DNA from 3 places in the Streptomyces sp. NPDC087844 genome. Region 1 is predicted to be linked to each of the others. Evidence: riboswitches for the same ligand, from Rfam matches in the RefSeq annotation. Region 1 holds a riboswitch; each other region holds the start of a gene.
The links. A riboswitch is a leader RNA that binds a small molecule or an ion and turns the genes downstream of it on or off. The one in region 1 is predicted to bind S-adenosylmethionine.

Region 1 (6,014 bases):
ATCCGGCCCGGTGACCTGGTTCTCTTCAGCGGACAGGTCGGACACGTCGGAATCGCCACGGGCAACGGCATGATGATCCACGCACCGAGCCCGGGCGTCGCCATCCGCGAGGAGTCGATCTACTGGGCCGGCGAGGCGGCGATCCACAGCGTGATCCGCCCTGCCTGAGGGGGCGTTGCGGGCCAGGAGCCGGCGTGACCGCGGCATCTCCGTCGGCCCCGTCAGCGCCTGGGTGAAGCAGACACTGAACGGATCGCGGTCGTACGGGGCGTACGGCCGCACCTCCTGCCGGCCCTCCCGCGCGTAGAGCGCCCGGGCCTCCGGCTGGAGCGCGCCCGTCCGCAGCCACAGCCGTGCGACACCGAGGGCCGGCGCGGTCGACTCCACCGCCGCGAGGGCCGCTCGCGCCAGACCCCGGCCGCGGCGGTCGGCGTGCACGAACACCCGCTTCACCTCGTGCCGGTCGGGCAGCCCGCGCAACGAGGCGGTGGCCACCGGCACGTCGTCGGCGTGGGCGACCCAGGTGACGACGATCTCCTCGGCCGCGGGTCGCGGCACACGTACCCGCCGGTGCTCGACCGGCGCGTAGCGCGGGGCCAGTTCGGCGGACATCCGCTCCCGCAGCCGGGCCGGGGCCGGCGCGTCCCACTCCTCGGTCACCCAGCGGACCGCCGGCCCCCGCCGGGCGGCGCGAGTCCCTTCCCCGACCTCTTCGCCGGCTTCTTCCCCGACTTCATTCCTGGCTTCTCCCTTGATCATGCGCACATGCTCACACCGGCGGGAGAGGCGTGTCGTCGGCCCAGGCCTCCTGTTCGCAGAACGGAAACACCGTGTTCGCGACAGCGGCCGGGCGGCCGTCCAGTGCTCTGAGCGGGAAGGTCCGTTGGTTGGTGACGGGGACGGTTGGATGTGCGGTGACGTCCGTCCGATCGTTGGGGGTGTGGTGGCTGAGTCTCGGCGAATCTCTCCGGTCAGAGCATTAGCCGCGGGCGGTCAGTTGCTCTTGGATCGTCGGGGCGTCGAGGAGGTACCACATGTCCTCGAAGCGTCCGTCGCGGAAGTGGTAGAAGGCGTACTCGGTGAAGGTGACGCTCCGGCCGGAGGGCTCCAGTCCGAGCCACTGCTTGACGGGGGTGCCGGTGTCGGTGAGCCGGGCCGCCACCCGGTCGCCCTCGATGACGAGATCGTCAAGGCGCCAGACGAAGTTGTCCACGGCGTCCATGTGCTGCCGCATGGTGGCGACGTAGTCGTCCCGCGAGACCGGCTCCCCGTTGAAGACGAGGGTGTCGTGGGCGAACTCGGCCATCCGGTGGAATTCCCGGGCGTTGATGGCCTCGATGTAGTCGAGGTACAGCTTGCGCAGGTCATGGGTACTCATGGTTTTCCTTGCCGTCAGCTTTTCAGAGGGACTTGAGGAGGGTGACGCGGCGGGCGTGGACCGGGGCGTGGAGGGAGATACCGGGTGCGAAGTGGTCCCAGCCGTGGCTCAGGCCGGGCAGGACGTGCAGTTCGGCACTGACGCCGGCCGACCACAGCCGCTGGGCGTAGGCGACGGTCTCGTCCCGCAAGGCGTCGAGCTCGCCGACCTCCAGGTAGGCCGGAGGCAGGCCGGTGTAGTCCTGAAGGCGTGCGGGGACGATCGTCGCGGGCGCGTCGTCGGTGTGGGCGTCGCCGAGCACAAGCTGCCAGGCGGTGTGCTTGAGAGTGTGCAGGTCGGCGGAGAAGGCGTGCAGGTGCGGGGCGAGTGGGGTGTCACTGTTGTCGAGCAAGGGGTAGATGAGGATCTGCCGAGCCAGGCCGATGTGGTCCTGGCGGGCGCGGATCGCCGTGGTCGCCGCCAGGGTGGCGCCGGCGCTCTCGCCCATCACCGCGATCCGGGCCGCATCCACGCCCAGCTCGTCCGCGTGCTCGATCAGCCAGGTCAGCCCCGTGTACACGTCGTCGGCGAGGGTCGAGCCGGCCACCTCCGGGGCCAGCCGGTACTCCACCGACAAGAACGGCACACCGGCGGCGGCGACGTACTGGGCGATGAACGGTGCGAAGTGCGCCACCTCGCCGGCGATCAGGGCGCCCCCGTGAGCGTGAACGACGGCCGCGGTCGGACCGGCGACGCCGGACGGGGTGAACCAGTGCAGATCGATCTGCGCGCCGTCCCGCGTGGCCGCGCTGAACACCTGATGCCCGACCTCGGGCCGGTCGAGGCCGGAGGTCAGGACCGGGTAGACGGCGGCAACGCTGTCCCGCCAGGTCTTCCAGTCACCGGGCGCCAACGGCTCGGGCGGCGTGTCACCGGCACTGGCGGCGAACACGGCGGCCAGCTCGGGGTCAAGGGAAAGAGGCATGGTGCATGCTCCGGGGTTGTCGTTGTACGAGGTCAACGACGACGCTACGATCTAGACCTCGGTCTAGGTCAAGGAAGGGAGCGGGGATGAGTGACGAGAGCCTCACGATCGGCGAGGTCAGCGAGCGCACCGGACTGGGCATCCACACCCTGCGCTACTACGAGAAAGAAGGACTGCTACTGGGCTCGGTGGCACGCAGCAGCGGCGGACGGCGCCGCTACTCCGCCTTCGACGTCGAATGGCTCCAGCTCTGCAACCGCTTCCGCGCCTGCGGCATGCCGCTGAACGACATCCGACGCTACGCAGAACTGGTCGCCGCCGGCCCGGGCAACGAACAGCAACGCCTTGAACTCCTGCGCACCCATGAGATCCGCGTGCGGGCCGAACTGGCCCAGATGACGGAGAACCTCGCGGTGATCGAGGCCAAGGCCCGCCTGTACGCCGAGCACGTCGAATCAGGCACCGCAGGCACGCTGTGGACCGGCCGGACACCGACCTGCCTCGCCCTGGAGGCCATGGCGAACCGTGACAGCCAGGCAGTTTCGTCTGGATCACCGCGCTGACCGGAGGAAGATGCCCGCGATGCGGAGTCCGGCCAGGTAGACGGTCGCGGTCTGCTCGTAGCGGGTGGCGATGCCGCGCCACTGTTTCAAGCGGTTGAGGCAGCGTTCGACCGTGTCGCGCTGCTTGCGTGCCTCGCGGTCGAAGGCGGGTGGCCGGCACACACGAACAACGGCTGACGGAGCTGGTCGGAACGGCGCTGCTGTCAGGCGGTCGGCCCGGTGCGGAGTCGCCGCGCGTCCCGAACGAGCGTGTACGAAGCGCTGAGGAAGAGCACGGCTCCAGCCACGAGCCAGAGAGCCGAGGCCCCGGAGCGGTACTCACGAACGGCGAGAACGAGCAGCATCACGCTGGCAAGGACGCCGAAGGCCGAGATCAGAGCGCTGATGCGGTGAGTCACATGGACATCATCAACGACAACCCCGGCCGGCGGAAGTGATCCGAACGAACCGGACTAGCGACCCGTCCCCCCGCTGCCGAGGAAGGCCGGATGCCGGCCGAGCCGCCGGACGTACCGGTCCAGGTGGAGGTGTGCGGACAGGGCGCCGTCGGCGGTGTCCAGGTGGGCGAGCGCCACCCAGAGATCCACGTCCGCGGCCGTGATCGCATCACCCAACACATAGGCAGTGGACGCCAGTTGGTGATCGAGCAGGGTCAGTGTCGCCGCCCGGGCGTGAGGCGGGGAGGCCGGTGCGACGTCCCGGGCGAGGAGTTCACGCAGGGCGTCGATCTCCGCGGCGAGGGCCGGCGGCCGCAGCGCGGGCAGGCCGGGCCCTTCGGCGTCACGGAGTTCGGCGCGTTCCGCGAGGTCGGCGAGGTCGCGCAGAATGTCGGGCGTGTGGTTGCTGACGACGCGTCCGCTCCACCGGTCGCACAGCGCCGGCGCGGTGAGCGGGCCGTCGTAGTGGTGCCAGGTCGCCTCGTAGGCCCGGCGCAGCGAGGCGATGGCGTCGGGCGTCTCGGCGGGGCGGGTCAGCACGGTGGTGACCGTCGAGTCCTCAAGTCCCAGCAGCGCGAGGGTGATCGAGACGCGCAGCGAACGCTGACAGCCTTCGGACAGATACAGCTGATAGCGGTGCGGCGCCGGGTAGAAGCCACCGGCGAGGCCGACACCTATGCGGCCGCGGAAGCGGTGCGCACGTGCGGTCGTGCTCGGTGCGACCGTGCCGCAGGCGGGCGTGCCGGTGACGGCCGTACGTGCGGCCGTCTCGAAGGTACCTGTGCTCGAACCGCGGGAAACTGTCTCGGGCATGGCTCTCCAGAGGAAATCGCGGAAGCCCTGGCCGCCTTGTGGGCACCAGTGGCGAAACGGAGTGACTGCGCTGTGTCGTGCACGTCCGGCGGGTCCACGGGGCCGACGGGTCCGGATCGAGCGGACCGCACGGACCGCACGGACCGGGTGGACCGGCAGCGGACTAGTAAGCGCTGGAGACGCGCAACAGATCGATGTGCAGTCGCCTCGTCAAGCCGTTCCTGGGCAATTCCCACCTGTCCCGGTCGGGGCTCGCACGAGGCGAGACCACGCTTGTCCCGCCACACCGGCGGAACCAGGTCGTCACCCGGGGCACCCCGTCGCGGTGGAAGGGTTGCCTGTCAGCGGGCCGGGGCCGATGACCGCACGGACGGGGGAGGACCCCGTCCGACGGGCGCTGACGATCGTGACCGTCCCCGCAAGTGTCGGTGCGCCGTGTGGGGGCGTCAAGAAGGGGCGAGACGACGTCTCAGCACGTGGGCAGATCAATGACGAGGCTGTCGGAAGAAAAGCCGCGGCCGTACTGTTGTGTGCGTCGAGGAGCGGACGAGGCCGGACGGAGCCGGGTCCGCCGAGCCGCAGAACGGAGGTGACGCACGTGCGACCACGCCGCGTGCCCCGCCTCAGCGTCCCCGAGCTCACTCCGCGCCGTCGCGTACGCCTGTACTCGCGGCAGCACATCGACCTCCTGCGCGTCGCCGGCGCGCTCTGTCGTCCCTGACCCGTACCTCCGCGGCCCCGCCCTCCTCCGGCGAGGGCCGGCTTCCTCCACGGTCGATCAGGAAGGCACCCCGTCGTGTCGTCAGTACCTCCTTCTGCCCTGCCCTCTTCCCCCGCCCTGCGTCTCGCCGTCGCGCTCGACGGAGCCGGCTGGCATCCCGCCGCGTGGCGCGAACCGGTGGCCCGTCCCCGGGACCTGCTCACCGCCGGCTACTGGACGGACCTCGTCACCGAGGCCGAACGCGGCCTGCTCGACTTCGTGACCATCGAGGACGCGCTCGGCCTCCAGTCCTCGCACTTCACCGAACCCGACGGACGGACCGACCAGGTCCGCGGCCGGCTCGACGCCGTCCTCATCGCCGCCCGTGTCGCCCCGCTGACCAGCCACATAGGTCTGCTGCCGACAGTGGTGGCCACCCACACGGAGCCCTTCCACACAGCGAAGGCCATCGCCACGCTGGACTATGTGAGCACCGGCCGTGCGGGGGTACGCGTCCAGGTGTCGGCCCGCCGCAACGAGGCCGCGCACTTCGGCCGCCGTACGGTCCCGTCGTTCGGCATCGAGGACCTGGCGAGCCCCGCCGTACAGGAGTTGACGGTCGACCTCTTCGACGAGGCGGCCGACTACGTCGAGGCGGTGCGGCGGCTGTGGGACAGCTGGGAGGACGACGCGGAGATCCGGGATGTCGCCACCGGCCGCTTCGTAGACCGGGAGAAGTTGCACTACATCGACTTCGAGGGTGCGCGCTTCAGCGTCAAGGGACCCTCGATCACGCCCAGGCCGCCGCAGGGGCAGCCGCCTGTCGGGGCGCTCGCCCACGCAACCGTGACCGGTGCGCCGTTCCGGCTGCTGGGCCGCTCCGCGGACCTCGGGTTCGTCACCCCGCACGACGCCGGGCAGACCAGGGCCGTCGTCGCCGTGGTGCGTGCCGAACAGGACGCGGCCGGGCGGGCGGGGGAGCCCCTGCACCTCTTCGGTGACCTGGTCGTCTTCCTGGACGACGACCCCGCCGAGGCCGCGGCCCGCAAGGAACGGCTGGACGCCCTCGCGGGTTACCCGTACACGAGCGACGCCCTGATCTTCACCGGCACGCCGACCCAACTGGCGGACCTGCTGCAGGAGCTGAGCGAGGCCGGAC
Region 2 (6,014 bases), on a different contig from region 1:
TCGACCTCTCCGACGGTGCCCGAGTGATCTTCGGCCCGGCCGGTCACGCCCTTCCGCAGCTGCGTATCGGTGTGAACGACGAGGGCTATCTTGAGGCGCACGGCGACTTCGAAGAGCCCGTCGGTCCTGCCTTCTGGGAGCGCGGATGAGCACTACGACCACCCCGAACCCCTCGGGCGCCGGCGCGCCGGGACGTTCGCGAGAGAAGGCACCGGCCGGCGAGAGGGTCGCCGACTGGGCCGACGGCCGGCTGGGGATCTACTCCCTGGCCAAGGCCAACATGCGCAAGATCTTCCCGGACCACTGGTCCTTCATGCTGGGCGAGATCTGCCTCTACAGCTTCCTGATCATCATCCTCACGGGTGTGTATCTGACGCTGTTCTTCCACCCCTCGATGAACGAGATCGAGTACCACGGAAGCTATGTCCCGCTCCAGGGACAGCTGATGTCGGAGGCGTTCGCCTCCACGGTGGAGATCAGCTTCGACGTCCGCGGCGGTCTGCTCATCCGGCAGATCCACCACTGGGCGGCGATCGTCTTCCTGGCCGGCATGTTCGTGCACATGATGCGCGTCTTCTTCACCGGCGCGTTCCGCAAGCCGCGTGAGATCAACTGGCTGTTCGGCTTCCTGCTGTTCGTCCTGGGCATGTTCACCGGGTTCACCGGTTACTCGCTCCCGGACGACCTGCTCTCCGGCACCGGTGTCCGCTTCACCCAGGGCGCCATCCTGTCGATGCCGATCGTCGGCACGTACATCTCGATGTTCCTGTTCGGCGGGGAGTTCCCGGGCGGCGACTTCGTCGCGCGGTTCTACTCGATCCACATCCTGCTGCTGCCCGGCATCATGCTGGGGCTCGTGGTCGGCCACCTGATCCTGGTCTTCTACCACAAGCACACCCAGTTCGCGGGCCCAGGAAAGACCAACAAGAACGTCGTCGGCATGCCGCTGCTGCCGGTCTACATGGCCAAGGCCGGAGGCTTCTTCTTCCTGGTCTTCGGGTTCATCGCCATGCTGGCCGCGGTCGCGTCCATCAACCCGATCTGGGTGCTCGGGCCCTACCGGCCGGACCAGGTGTCCACGGGCGCCCAGCCCGACTGGTACATGGGCTTCGCCGAGGGTCTGATCCGCGCCATGCCGGGCTGGGAGATCAACTTCTGGGGTCACACACTGGTCCTCGGTGTGCTCATCCCGCTGGTTGTCTTCGGACTCTTCCTGGCAATCATCGCGCTCTACCCGTTCATCGAGTCCTGGGTCACCGGGGACAAGCGCGAGCACCACATCCTGGACCGCCCGCGCAACGCCCCGACCCGTACGGCCTTCGGTGTCGCCTGGGTCACCGCGTACATGATCATGCTGATCGGTGGTGGCAACGACATCGTCGCGACCCACTTCCATCTGTCGATCAACGCGGTCACCTGGTTCGTCCGGATCGGGTTCTTCCTCGGACCGGTGCTCGCGTTCATCGCCACCAAGCGGATCTGCCTCGGCCTCCAGCGCCGGGACAGGGACAAGGTGCTGCACGGCCGCGAGTCGGGCATCATCAAGCGCCTGCCGCACGGTGAGTTCGTCGAGGTGCACGAGCCGCTCAGCCAGGAGGCCATGCACACCCTCACGGCGCACGAGCAGTACCAGCCGGCCGAGATCGGCGCGACGGTCGACGAGAACGGTGTCGAGCGCAAGGTGAAGGGCCCGCAGAAGCTCCGCGCCAAGCTCAGCACCGCCTACTTCGGTGAGGACGGCCAGATCCCGAAGCCGACCGCCGAGGAGTACAAGGAGATCACCAGCGGCCACGGCCACCACTGATCACCAGCTGTTCGCCACGGCAGGAGCCCCGTCCATTGCATGGACGGGGCTCTTTGCCGTCCCGGGGGCTGGATAGGGTGGACCCGTCCTTGACCCCGCACGTCCACGAACACGAACCCAGGAGCGGCAGATGAGTGCTGTGACCCCCGCTGGAGGCGACTTCGCGGCGGGCCGTTCCTGGCCCGTCCTCCTGAACGGTCTGCTGGACGGCCGCGACCTGAGCGCCGACGACACGGCCTGGGCGATGGACCTGATCATGCGGGGCGAGGCGACCGACGCGCAGATCGCCGGGTTCGCGGTGGCCCTGCGGGCCAAGGGCGAGACCGTCGAGGAGATCTCCGGCATGGTGCGCACGATGTACGCGCACGCCAACGTGATCGAGGTGCCCGGCGACACCGTCGACATCGTCGGCACCGGCGGGGACGGGGCGAAGACCGTCAACATCTCGACGATGTCGGCCGTCGTCATCGCCGGTACGGGTGCCAAGGTCGTCAAGCACGGAAACCGCGCCGCGTCCTCCGCGTCCGGCGCCTCGGACGTCCTCGAAAAGCTCGGCGTCAACCTGGAGCTGACCCCGCGACGGGTGGCCGAGGTGGCCGAGGAGGCCGGGATCACCTTCTGTTTCGCGGTGAAGTTCCATCCGGCGCTGCGGCACGTGGCGGCGGCGCGCGGGCAACTGGGCATCCGCACCACCTTCAACTTCCTCGGCCCGCTCACCAACCCGGCCCGGGTGAAGGCCCAGGCGGTCGGGGTCGCGCACGCGCCGATGGCGCCCATCGTGGCCGGGGTCCTCGCCGAGCGCGGCAACTCCTCGCTGGTCTTCCGCGGCGACGACGGCCTCGACGAGCTGACCACCACGGCCACGTCCCGGGTGTGGGTCGTCCGGGACGGCAAGGTGCGCGAGGAGGCCTTCGACCCGCGGGACGTGGGGATCGAACTGGTGCCTGTGGAGGCGCTGCGGGGGGCTGACGCGTCGTACAACGCGGATGTCGCGCGACGGCTGCTGGGGGGTGAGCGGGGGCCCGTGCGGGACGCCGTGCTGCTGAACTCGGCGGCGGCGCTGGTGGCGCTCGCGCCGGGCTCCGGTTCGCTCGCTGAGCAGATCCGGGCGGGGATGGCTCGGGCCGCGGAGGCGATTGATTCCGGGGCGGCGCTTCGGACGCTGGAGCGGTGGGTTGCTGCGACCCACCGGTAGCCGGTCGGGTGCGGGCCGGTGGGGGCGGGCCCACAAGATTGCGCCGTTCCCCGCGCCCCTAAAAGCCAAAAGATTGCGCAGTTCCCCGCGCCCCCGGATATCCGGGGGCGCGGGGAACTGCGCGACGGGGGTCGGGGGCGGAGCCCCCAGGTGGTGGCCGGCGCCTGCCGCGTCCCGGTATCCGGACGGCGGTGTTGCGGTCACATCATCGTGTGGCAAGATGCTGGCAGGTCATGAGTGACAGTCAACAGGCCCCGGCCGACTGTCCGGCAACCCTCCGTCCGTGGCGGGGTGCCCCGGGTGAAGACCAGGTCGTAGGCAGTGAGGTCTACGGCAAGCGCGGACCCCTCACCGCTCGCTGGAGCGGACACACCAGGGGTCCTGGTCGTTCGAGGGAGCCTTTCATGAGCAAGCGAATGCGATAGGGCGCCGAGCCCCACTTCCGCGTACCCCTTTCCTCTTCACTTTCCTGTGCCGAGCCCTGTCCGCCCGCACAGTGACTTCGCCTGCCTCATGGGAGCTCGCCATGTCCGTCTCCACCGCTGCCGCCGACCTGTCCGCCCGCTGTGACACCGCCGGATCCCTGCCCGTGCTGGGACGGGACGTCACCGTTCCGCTCGTGACCGGCGGCGAGGTCACCTACGCCGCTCTCGACTACGCCGCCAGCGCCCCCGCCCTTCAGCGGGTCTGGGACGACGTGGCCGCGTACGCCCCGTACTACGGCAGCGTGCACCGCGGGGCCGGGTACCTGTCCCAGCTCTCCACGGACCTGTTCGAGAACGCCCGCAGGACCGTGGGCGAGTTCCTCGACTGCCGCGACGACGACGAGGTCGTCTTCACCCGGTCCACCACCGACTCGCTCAACCTCCTCGCCGCCGCCCTGCCCGCCGGCTGCCAGGTCTTCGTCTTCGAGACCGAGCACCACGCCTCGCTGCTGCCGTGGCAGGACGCCCGCGTCACCTACCTCAACGCCCCGCACACCCCGGGCGAGGCCGTCGCGACGCTGGAGCGGGCCCTCGCCGGACGCGACCCGCACGGTCCGGCCCTCGTGTGCGTCACGGGCGCCTCGAACGTCACCGGCGAACTGTGGCCCGTACGGGAACTGGCCGCCGCCGCTCACGCGCACGGCGCCCGGATCGTGCTCGACGCTGCCCAGCTCGCGCCCCACCACCCCGTGTCCGTGCAGGAGTTGGACGTGGACTGGGTCGCCTTCTCCGGCCACAAGCTGTACGCGCCGTTCGGCTCGGGCGTGCTCGCGGGACGCTTCGACTGGCTGCGCGAGGCCGACCCGTACCTGGCCGGGGGAGGTGCCTCGCGGAAGGTGTCACGGCGTACGGACGGCGGCGTCGACGTGGAGTGGCACGAGAGCGCCGCACGGCACGAGGCCGGGTCGCCCAACGTCATCGGCGCCTACTCCATCGCCTCCGCCTGCAAGGCCCTCACCGAGGCCGGCTTCGACACGCTCGTCGCCCGTGAGCAGCAGCTCGTGACCACCGTCCGGCAGGGTCTCGCCGAGGTGCCCGAGGTCCGGGTGCTCTCGCTCTTCGGTGACGACGCTCCGCGCGTCGGCGTCATCTCGTTCGTCGTCGAGGGCTGGAACAGCTCGCACTTCGCCGCCGCGCTCTCCGCCGAGTACGGCATCGGCGTCCGCGACGGGCTCTTCTGCGCCCACCCGCTGGTCCGTACGCTCCTCGGCAGCGACCCGCAGTCCCAGGGCGAGTGCGGCGCCCCCGAGGCCACCCCCGGCGAGAAGTCCCTGAACGCCATCCGCGTCAGCTTCGGCGTCGGCACCCCCGACGAGCACGTGACCCGCTTCGTGGGAGCGGTCAGGGAACTCGTGGCGAACGGCGCCAGCTGGAACTACCGCACGGAGAACGGCCGCTGCGTCCCGGCGGCGTAGGGGATGGGCCCGTCAGAAGCCCCCTAGTTGTCGCCGCCGATGGCGAACGCCGCCTCCAGGTCGTGCTGCGAGTACGTCCGGAACGCCACATGCGTATCCGTCCCCTCGACCCCCGGAATCTTGCTGATCATGCCGGGAATGACATCCGCCAGATCGTCATGGGCCTTCACCCGGACCATGGCGATCAAGTCGTACGTCCCGGTCACGGAGAACACCTCGCTGACGCTGTCCAGCGCCGCGATCGACTCGGCGATCTCGGGAATCCGGTCCACGCTGGTCTTGATGAGCACGATCGCGGTGATCACGGCTGGTTTTCTCCCTCGGTGGCCGGCGCTGGGGATTTCACTCTAGCCGGACGCCCGTACCGCACCCACGCGTAGAGGAACCCGGCGGAGAAGCCCAGCAGGTGCGCCAGGTAGGCGACCCCGGGGCCCTGCGACGCGCGCCCCGCGGCCAGCCACTGCAGGGACACCCAGAACGGCAGCACCACCCACGCGGGGAACCGCAGCGGAAGGAAGAAGAGGAACGGGAAGAGACTGGTCACCCGGGCTTTGGGGAACAGGTACAGAAACGCGCCGAGGACCGCGGAGATCGCCCCCGACGCGCCGACGAGGGTCTGCGCCGAGTCGGCGTGGGCGCCCGCGTAGCCCAGCAGGGCGAGGTAGCCGCAGCCGAGGTAGAAGAGGGCGAACCCGACGTGGCCCATCCTCTCCTCGGCCATCGCCCCGAAGACGTAGAGGAAGAGCATGTTCCCCAGCAGATGCAGCCAGCTGCCGTGCACGAAGAGCGCGGTGGCCGGGGTGCCGAGAGCCCGCAGCGTCCCCTGGAACAGTTCGACGGGCACCACGCCCCACCGTTCGAAATAGGCCCGCTGCGCGGAGAGAAGCTCGTCACCGGTGCCGTACGAGGGACTGAGCCCCGAGGCCGGACCGATCACGAAGAGCGCGCAGCACAGGGCCATCAGTCCGTAGGTCACCGGAGCGGGGTGGCTCCGGATCGCCCTGACCGTTCTGACCGTCCTGTTGCCGGGTGCACCCCAGTTGCCGAGCATGAACAGAGCATGACGTAACGGGACCGAACCGCACAGAGCGCCTCGCCGCTCCCGGTGGACGGGC
Region 3 (6,014 bases), on a different contig from region 1:
CGCGGCACGAGGGACAGGTGGTAGTCCTGTACGAGGACCGCGGCGCCGTCCGCCGCCTCCTCGGCCAGTGCCTCGGCGAAGGCGTGGTTGTACGTCTCGTAGGCCGCCCACTGGCGCCGGAACTCCGCGTCGAAGACGGGCTCCAGGGGGGTCTGGTAGAGCATGTGGTGGACGAACCACAGCGCGGAGTTCGCGATGCCGTTGTACGCGGCGGCGTGGGTGTCGGCGTCGATGTCGAGCATCCGGACGCCGTCCTCGCCGGTTCCGCGCCGTACGGCCTCGCGGTCGCCGTCGCCGAGGGCCGAGCAGACCCACAGGGCGCCGGCGTCGGGGCCGATGGCGGAGAGGCCCGATACGAGTCCGCCTCCGCCACGCCTGGCCGTGAGCTCGCCGGACTCGTCCTTCGTGTACGAGACGGGGCCGCGGTTGGACGCGACGAGGACGGAGTGTTTGCCGTGGGTGGAAGCCATGACTCGAAACCTAGCCGCAGGTCCATCCGCTCAAACGTTCCCACTGGCCGTGGCGGAAGCGCGCGGGTCGGCCGGAGGCCGGGTGGGGGCGTGCCGCGCCGTTTCCCGCGCCCCCAAAACCCGGAGACAGAAGATTGCGCCGTTCCCCGCGCCCTCAAAAAGGTCACGCCGCGCGGCGTGAGACGTACTCCCGGATTTCGGCCATCGGCGGACGTTCCTCCATGTCCACCGAATGCGTGCGCGGCTCGAACCCGCGTTCCCCCCGCACGAACTGCGTCAGCGACGGCCGGATCATGTGCCCGCGCGCAAGCCGAAGCTGAGCCGTGCGATAGATCGCCGCGGACATCCGGCCGAGCGCCTGCCCGTCCTGGTGCCGGTGCTTGCGGACGCCCACGTCGACCTGCGCGAGGGCGTCAAGACCGACCAGGTGCAGCGCGTCGACCAGCATGCCCAGCTCCACGCCGTAGCCCACGGGGAACGGGAGCCGTTCGAGGAGCGAGCGGCGGGCCGCGTACTCCCCGCCCAGCGGCTGGACGAAGCCGGCCAGCTGCGGCCAGTGCATGTTGAGCAGCGGCCGGGCCATGAGTTCCGTGACCCGACCCCCCTGACCTGCTGCGGAGCCCAGAGGGCGGTCGTACATCGCCTTGACGAGGTCGACCCCCGGATCCGTCAGCAGCGGACCGACGATCCCGGAGACGAAGTCCGCCGAGAACTCCTTCAGGTCCGCGTCGACGAAGGCCACGATGTCCCCGCGGGTGACGAGCAGCGAGCGCCACAGCACCTCGCCCTTGCCGGGTACGGCCGGGATACGGGGCAGGATCTCGTCCCGGTGCACGACACGGGCGCCCGCGGCGGCGGCGACCTCGGAGGTGCGGTCCGTCGAACCCGAGTCGATCACCACGATCTCGTCGACGAGCGGCACTCGCGCGGTCATCAGCTCACGGCGGATCACGGCGACGATCTCGCCGACCGTCTCCTCCTCGTTGAGCGCGGGCAGTACGACACTGACCGTGGAGCCCGTGGACCGCTTCGCGGCGATCAGCTTCTTGAGCGGGCGGTCCTCGACGGACCAGGAGCGCGTGCTCAGCCAGCGCTCGACGTCTTCCAGCACGTGCGGCTCTCCCTTGCGTTCATCGGGATGCGTGCGTCCCGCCGCGACGGAAACCGGTGTGACGGTCATCTCGCGGTTCGGACGGCTCTCTCCACCATCCATGCCGTCGGTTACAGTCTTGAACAACGCTGATGACCATCGCATGTCGGGGGTCGTTGCGCGTACAACTGAATACCGCTCATCCAGAGGGGCAGAGGGATACGGCCCGTTGAAGCCCCGGCAACCCTCCAGCCGGTCTCGTCCTGATCATCGCTGATCAGTGCCGCGAGGCTCCCGGCTCGGGAAGGTGCCAAATCCGTCTCATGGCGAAGTGCGTCGTGAGGAAGATGAGGAAAGGGCCTCGCCTCCATGGCTGCGCAGACAGTTGCAAGCACCACGAACTCCACCCCCACCCCCGCCTCCGCCGCGGGCTCCGCGAACGCCGTCGACCTCGGTCCGGCCGCCGCGCTCTCCTGCCGCGAGTGCGGACACCGCGTCCCGCTCGGTCCGGTCTTCGCCTGCGAGGAGTGTTTCGGCCCGCTGGAGATCGCGTACGACTTCTCGGGTTACGACACCGAGGAACTCCGCAAGCGGATCGAAGCGGGGCCCGCGAACATCTGGCGGTACGCGCCGCTGCTGCCCGTCCCCGCGGACGTGGCGGACAAGCCGAACATCAACCCCGGCTGGACCAAGCTCGTCAAGGCCGACAACCTGGCGCGCGAGCTGGGCGTCGACGCCGGCAAGCTCTTCGTCAAGGACGACTCCGGCAACCCGACGCACTCCTTCAAGGACCGTGTCGTCGCCCAGGCGCTGGAGGCCGCGCGCGCCTTCGGCTTCACCACGCTCTCCTGCTCCTCCACCGGCAACCTCGCGGGTGCGGTGGGCGCCGCCGCCGCGCGGGCCGGCCTCCGTTCCTGCGTGTTCATCCCGCACGACCTGGAGCAGGGCAAGGTCGTCATGGCCGCGGTCTACGGCGGCGAGCTCGTCGGTATCGAGGGCAACTACGACGACGTGAACCGCTTCTGCTCCGAACTGATCGGCGACCCGGCCGGCGAGGGCTGGGGCTTCGTCAACGTCAATCTGCGGCCGTACTACGCGGAGGGCTCCAAGACCCTGGCGTACGAGATCTGTGAGCAGCTCGGCTGGCGGCTGCCGGACCAGCTGGTCGTGCCGATCGCCTCCGGCTCGCAGCTGACGAAGATCGACAAGGGCCTGAAGGAGCTGATCCAGCTCGGCCTCGTCGAGGACAAGCCGTACAAGATCTTCGGCGCCCAGGCCGAGGGCTGTTCACCGGTGTCCGTCGCCTACAAGGCCGGGCACGACGTCGTACGCCCGCAGAAGCCGAACACGATCGCCAAGTCGCTCGCCATCGGGAACCCGGCCGACGGGCCGTACGTGCTCGACATCGCCCGCCGGACGGGCGGGGCCGTGGAGGACGTGAACGACGACCAGGTCGTCGACGCGATCAAGTTGCTGGCGCGGACCGAGGGAATCTTCGCGGAGACCGCCGGCGGGGTGACGGTGGGGGTGGCGAAGAAGCTGATCGAGAGCGGGCTGCTCGATCCCACCCTGACGACTGTCGTCCTCAACACGGGGGACGGGCTGAAGACGCTGGACGCCGTCGCCTCCGACACGGGGCTGACCGCCACCATCCGTCCGAACCTCGACTCCTTCCATGAGGCTGGGCTCGGGTCCTGATCGTCGTCCGAACGCTGCGGGCCCGCGGGGGCCGGCAGCGCCCCGCGGCGGAGCCGCAGATGTCACTTGCCCCGCGCCCCTGAAGAAGGGGCGCTGTACTACAGCCCTACCTGATGGAGGCCCCGTGAGCGTCAACGTCCGTATCCCCACCATCCTGCGTACCTACACGGGTGGTCAGGCCGAAGTGGCCGCCGAAGGGGCGACCCTCGCCGAGGTCATCGCCGATCTGGAGAAGAACCACACCGGTATCGCGGCCCGTGTCCTGGACGACCAGGGCAAGCTGCGGCGGTTCGTCAACGTGTACGTGAACGACGACGACGTCCGCTTCGAGCAGGGTCTTGAGACGGTCACGCCGGACGGCGTCGGGGTCTCGATCATCCCGGCGGTCGCCGGAGGCTGAGCGCCCCGCTCGGTGCCCCGTTCGGCGGCGCCGATCATTACCCTTGGTAATGCCGAACACGCAGAGTTCATCGAATTGCCCCTTCCGCGCCCGAAGCGGAGGGGGCAATTCTGTATGATTGAGCGCGGTACAGTTGGGGAAGCTGCTTCGCTTCGCAAGGTCGGCGCATATGAGTTGGCGCCCGGGGCCCGACAAGAAGCAGCCAAAGTAACGGGTCCTTTTCAGCCGTTTATGGCATTTACCGGGCCCGACTTGCCCTGAATCTTCGTAAATCCTTCACATATTTCCGATCATCCGTGCCCGGAATTCTCGTCGGATTGACCTGTTGCAGACGGCAGTTGGACGGATACATTCGGCCGCGGTCGACGCGTTCCGGCGCACACCCCCAACCGTTGGGGGGTGAGGTCTGACCCGGATCCGCGAAGTGCGGGTCTGTGCAAGGGCCAGTAATAGGGGAGTTAGGCATGGCTCAGGGCACCGTCAAATGGTTCAACGCGGAGAAGGGGTACGGCTTCATCGCGGTCGACGGTGGTGCGGATGTATTCGTCCACTACAGCGCGATTCAGATGGACGGCTACCGCACCCTGGAAGAGGGTCAGCGGGTCGATTTCGAGATCTCGCAAGGCCAGAAGGGGCCGCAGGCGGACATGGTCCGGCTGGCGACCGGCTGAAGCACGCGCCGACTTACTGCAGCGACGTTCTTCTTCCGAAGGGCTCGTACCTCCCGGGTACGGGCCCTTCGGCATCCGGGGGCCGTCCGCGGTCGGCACAGGCGCCCGCATGGTCATCGGGCGCCCCCGGCTCGCACCCCCTCCCACCTGCGGATCATCGAGAGGCGCTTGCACTCGCATGGGTCGAGTGCTAATCATTGGCGTTAGCACTCTGAAGGTGAGAGTGACAACGAGGACCGGGTCAGTGAGGCCCGCCGGCCGGGTGGGGCAAGGAACCACCGAGGTCGGCAGGCCGTCCGTCGCGGGCGCAGGCGCGGTCCTGGAGATTCCACCCCAGTCCGGGAGGACCACTTCACATGGCCAAGATCATCGCGTTCGACGAGGAGGCACGGCGCGGTCTCGAGCGCGGGATGAACCAGCTCGCCGACGCCGTCAAGGTCACCCTTGGTCCCAAGGGTCGTAACGTCGTCCTAGAGAAGAAGTGGGGCGCCCCCACGATCACCAACGATGGTGTTTCCATCGCCAAGGAGATCGAGCTCGAGGACCCGTACGAGAAGATCGGCGCTGAGCTGGTCAAGGAAGTCGCCAAGAAGACGGACGACGTCGCCGGCGACGGTACGACCACGGCGACCGTGCTCGCCCAGGCGCTGGTCCGCGAGGGTCTGCGCAACGTAGCCGCCGGCGCCAACCCGATGGCTCTCAAGCGCGGTATCGAGAAGGCCGTCGAGGCCGTCTCCGGTGCCCTTCTTGAGCAGGCCAAGGATGTCGAGACCAAGGAGCAGATCGCTTCCACGGCCTCCATCTCCGCCGCCGACACCCAGATCGGCGAGCTCATCGCCGAGGCGATGGACAAGGTCGGCAAGGAAGGCGTCATCACCGTCGAGGAGTCCCAGACCTTCGGTCTGGAGCTTGAGCTCACCGAGGGTATGCGCTTCGACAAGGGCTACATCTCGGCGTACTTCGCCACCGACATGGAGCGTATGGAGGCCGTCCTCGACGACCCCTACATCCTGATCGCCAACTCGAAGATCGCCAACGTCAAGGACCTGCTCCCGCTCCTTGAGAAGGTCATGCAGGGCGGTAAGCCGCTGCTGATCATCGCCGAGGACGTCGAGGGCGAGGCTCTGTCGACGCTGGTCGTCAACAAGATCCGTGGCACCTTCAAGTCCGTCGCCGTCAAGGCTCCGGGCTTCGGTGACCGCCGCAAGGCCATGCTCGGCGACATCGCCATCCTCACGGGCGGCGAGGTCATCTCCGAGGAGGTCGGCCTGAAGCTGGAGAACGCGGGTCTGGACCTGCTGGGCCGTGCCCGCAAGGTCGTCATCACCAAGGACGAGACCACGATCGTGGACGGCTCCGGCTCTGCCGACCAGGTCCAGGGCCGGGTCAACCAGATCCGTGCCGAGATCGAGAACTCGGACTCGGACTACGACCGCGAGAAGCTCCAGGAGCGCCTGGCGAAGCTGGCCGGCGGCGTGGCCGTCATCAAGGCCGGTGCCGCCACCGAGGTCGAGCTCAAGGAGCGCAAGCACCGCATCGAGGACGCCGTTCGCAACGCGAAGGCGGCCGTCGAGGAGGGCATCGTCGCCGGTGGTGGCGTGGCTCTGCTCCAGGCTTCCTCGGTGTTCGAGAAGCTTGAGCTCACGGGTGACGAGGCGACCGGCGCGAACGCCGTGAAGCTCGCC

Region 2: linked by a shared signal. The riboswitch ahead of ACIOKD_RS08920 (aminotransferase class V-fold PLP-dependent enzyme) and the one ahead of ACIOKD_RS38835 (glutathione S-transferase family protein) in region 1 are both predicted to bind S-adenosylmethionine.
Region 3: linked by a shared signal. The riboswitch ahead of thrC (threonine synthase) and the one ahead of ACIOKD_RS38835 (glutathione S-transferase family protein) in region 1 are both predicted to bind S-adenosylmethionine.

The regions. Positions count from the first base shown of each region.
Region 1 covers NZ_JBIUVD010000032.1:20,543-26,556, forward strand. Annotated here, with positions in the region: gene ACIOKD_RS38800 (C40 family peptidase) at 1-168, shown strand, start outside; partial or broken gene ACIOKD_RS38805 (GNAT family N-acetyltransferase) at 304-759, opposite strand; gene ACIOKD_RS38810 (ester cyclase) at 980-1,378, opposite strand; gene ACIOKD_RS38815 (alpha/beta hydrolase fold domain-containing protein) at 1,401-2,342, opposite strand; gene ACIOKD_RS38820 (MerR family transcriptional regulator) at 2,429-2,905, shown strand; gene ACIOKD_RS38825 (hypothetical protein) at 2,894-3,067, opposite strand; gene ACIOKD_RS38830 (hypothetical protein) at 3,109-3,303, opposite strand; gene ACIOKD_RS38835 (glutathione S-transferase family protein) at 3,358-4,155, opposite strand; SAM riboswitch class IV at 4,420-4,567, opposite strand; gene ACIOKD_RS38840 (putative leader peptide) at 4,754-4,876, shown strand; gene ACIOKD_RS38845 (LLM class flavin-dependent oxidoreductase) at 4,952-6,014, shown strand, end outside.
Region 2 covers NZ_JBIUVD010000003.1:451,651-457,664, reverse strand. Annotated here, with positions in the region: gene ACIOKD_RS08935 (Rieske 2Fe-2S domain-containing protein) at 1-149, shown strand, start outside; gene ACIOKD_RS08930 (cytochrome bc complex cytochrome b subunit) at 146-1,804, shown strand; gene trpD (anthranilate phosphoribosyltransferase) at 1,935-2,999, shown strand; SAM riboswitch class IV at 3,229-3,345, shown strand; gene ACIOKD_RS08920 (aminotransferase class V-fold PLP-dependent enzyme) at 3,526-4,899, shown strand; gene ACIOKD_RS08915 (Lrp/AsnC family transcriptional regulator) at 4,923-5,204, opposite strand; gene ACIOKD_RS08910 (rhomboid family intramembrane serine protease) at 5,201-5,950, opposite strand.
Region 3 covers NZ_JBIUVD010000006.1:370,303-376,316, reverse strand. Annotated here, with positions in the region: gene ACIOKD_RS15720 (trehalose-6-phosphate synthase) at 1-470, opposite strand, end outside; gene ACIOKD_RS15715 (glucosyl-3-phosphoglycerate synthase) at 634-1,581, opposite strand; SAM riboswitch class I at 1,757-1,914, shown strand; gene thrC (threonine synthase) at 1,930-3,258, shown strand; gene ACIOKD_RS15705 (MoaD/ThiS family protein) at 3,383-3,658, shown strand; gene ACIOKD_RS15700 (cold-shock protein) at 4,123-4,329, shown strand; gene groL (chaperonin GroEL) at 4,686-6,014, shown strand, end outside.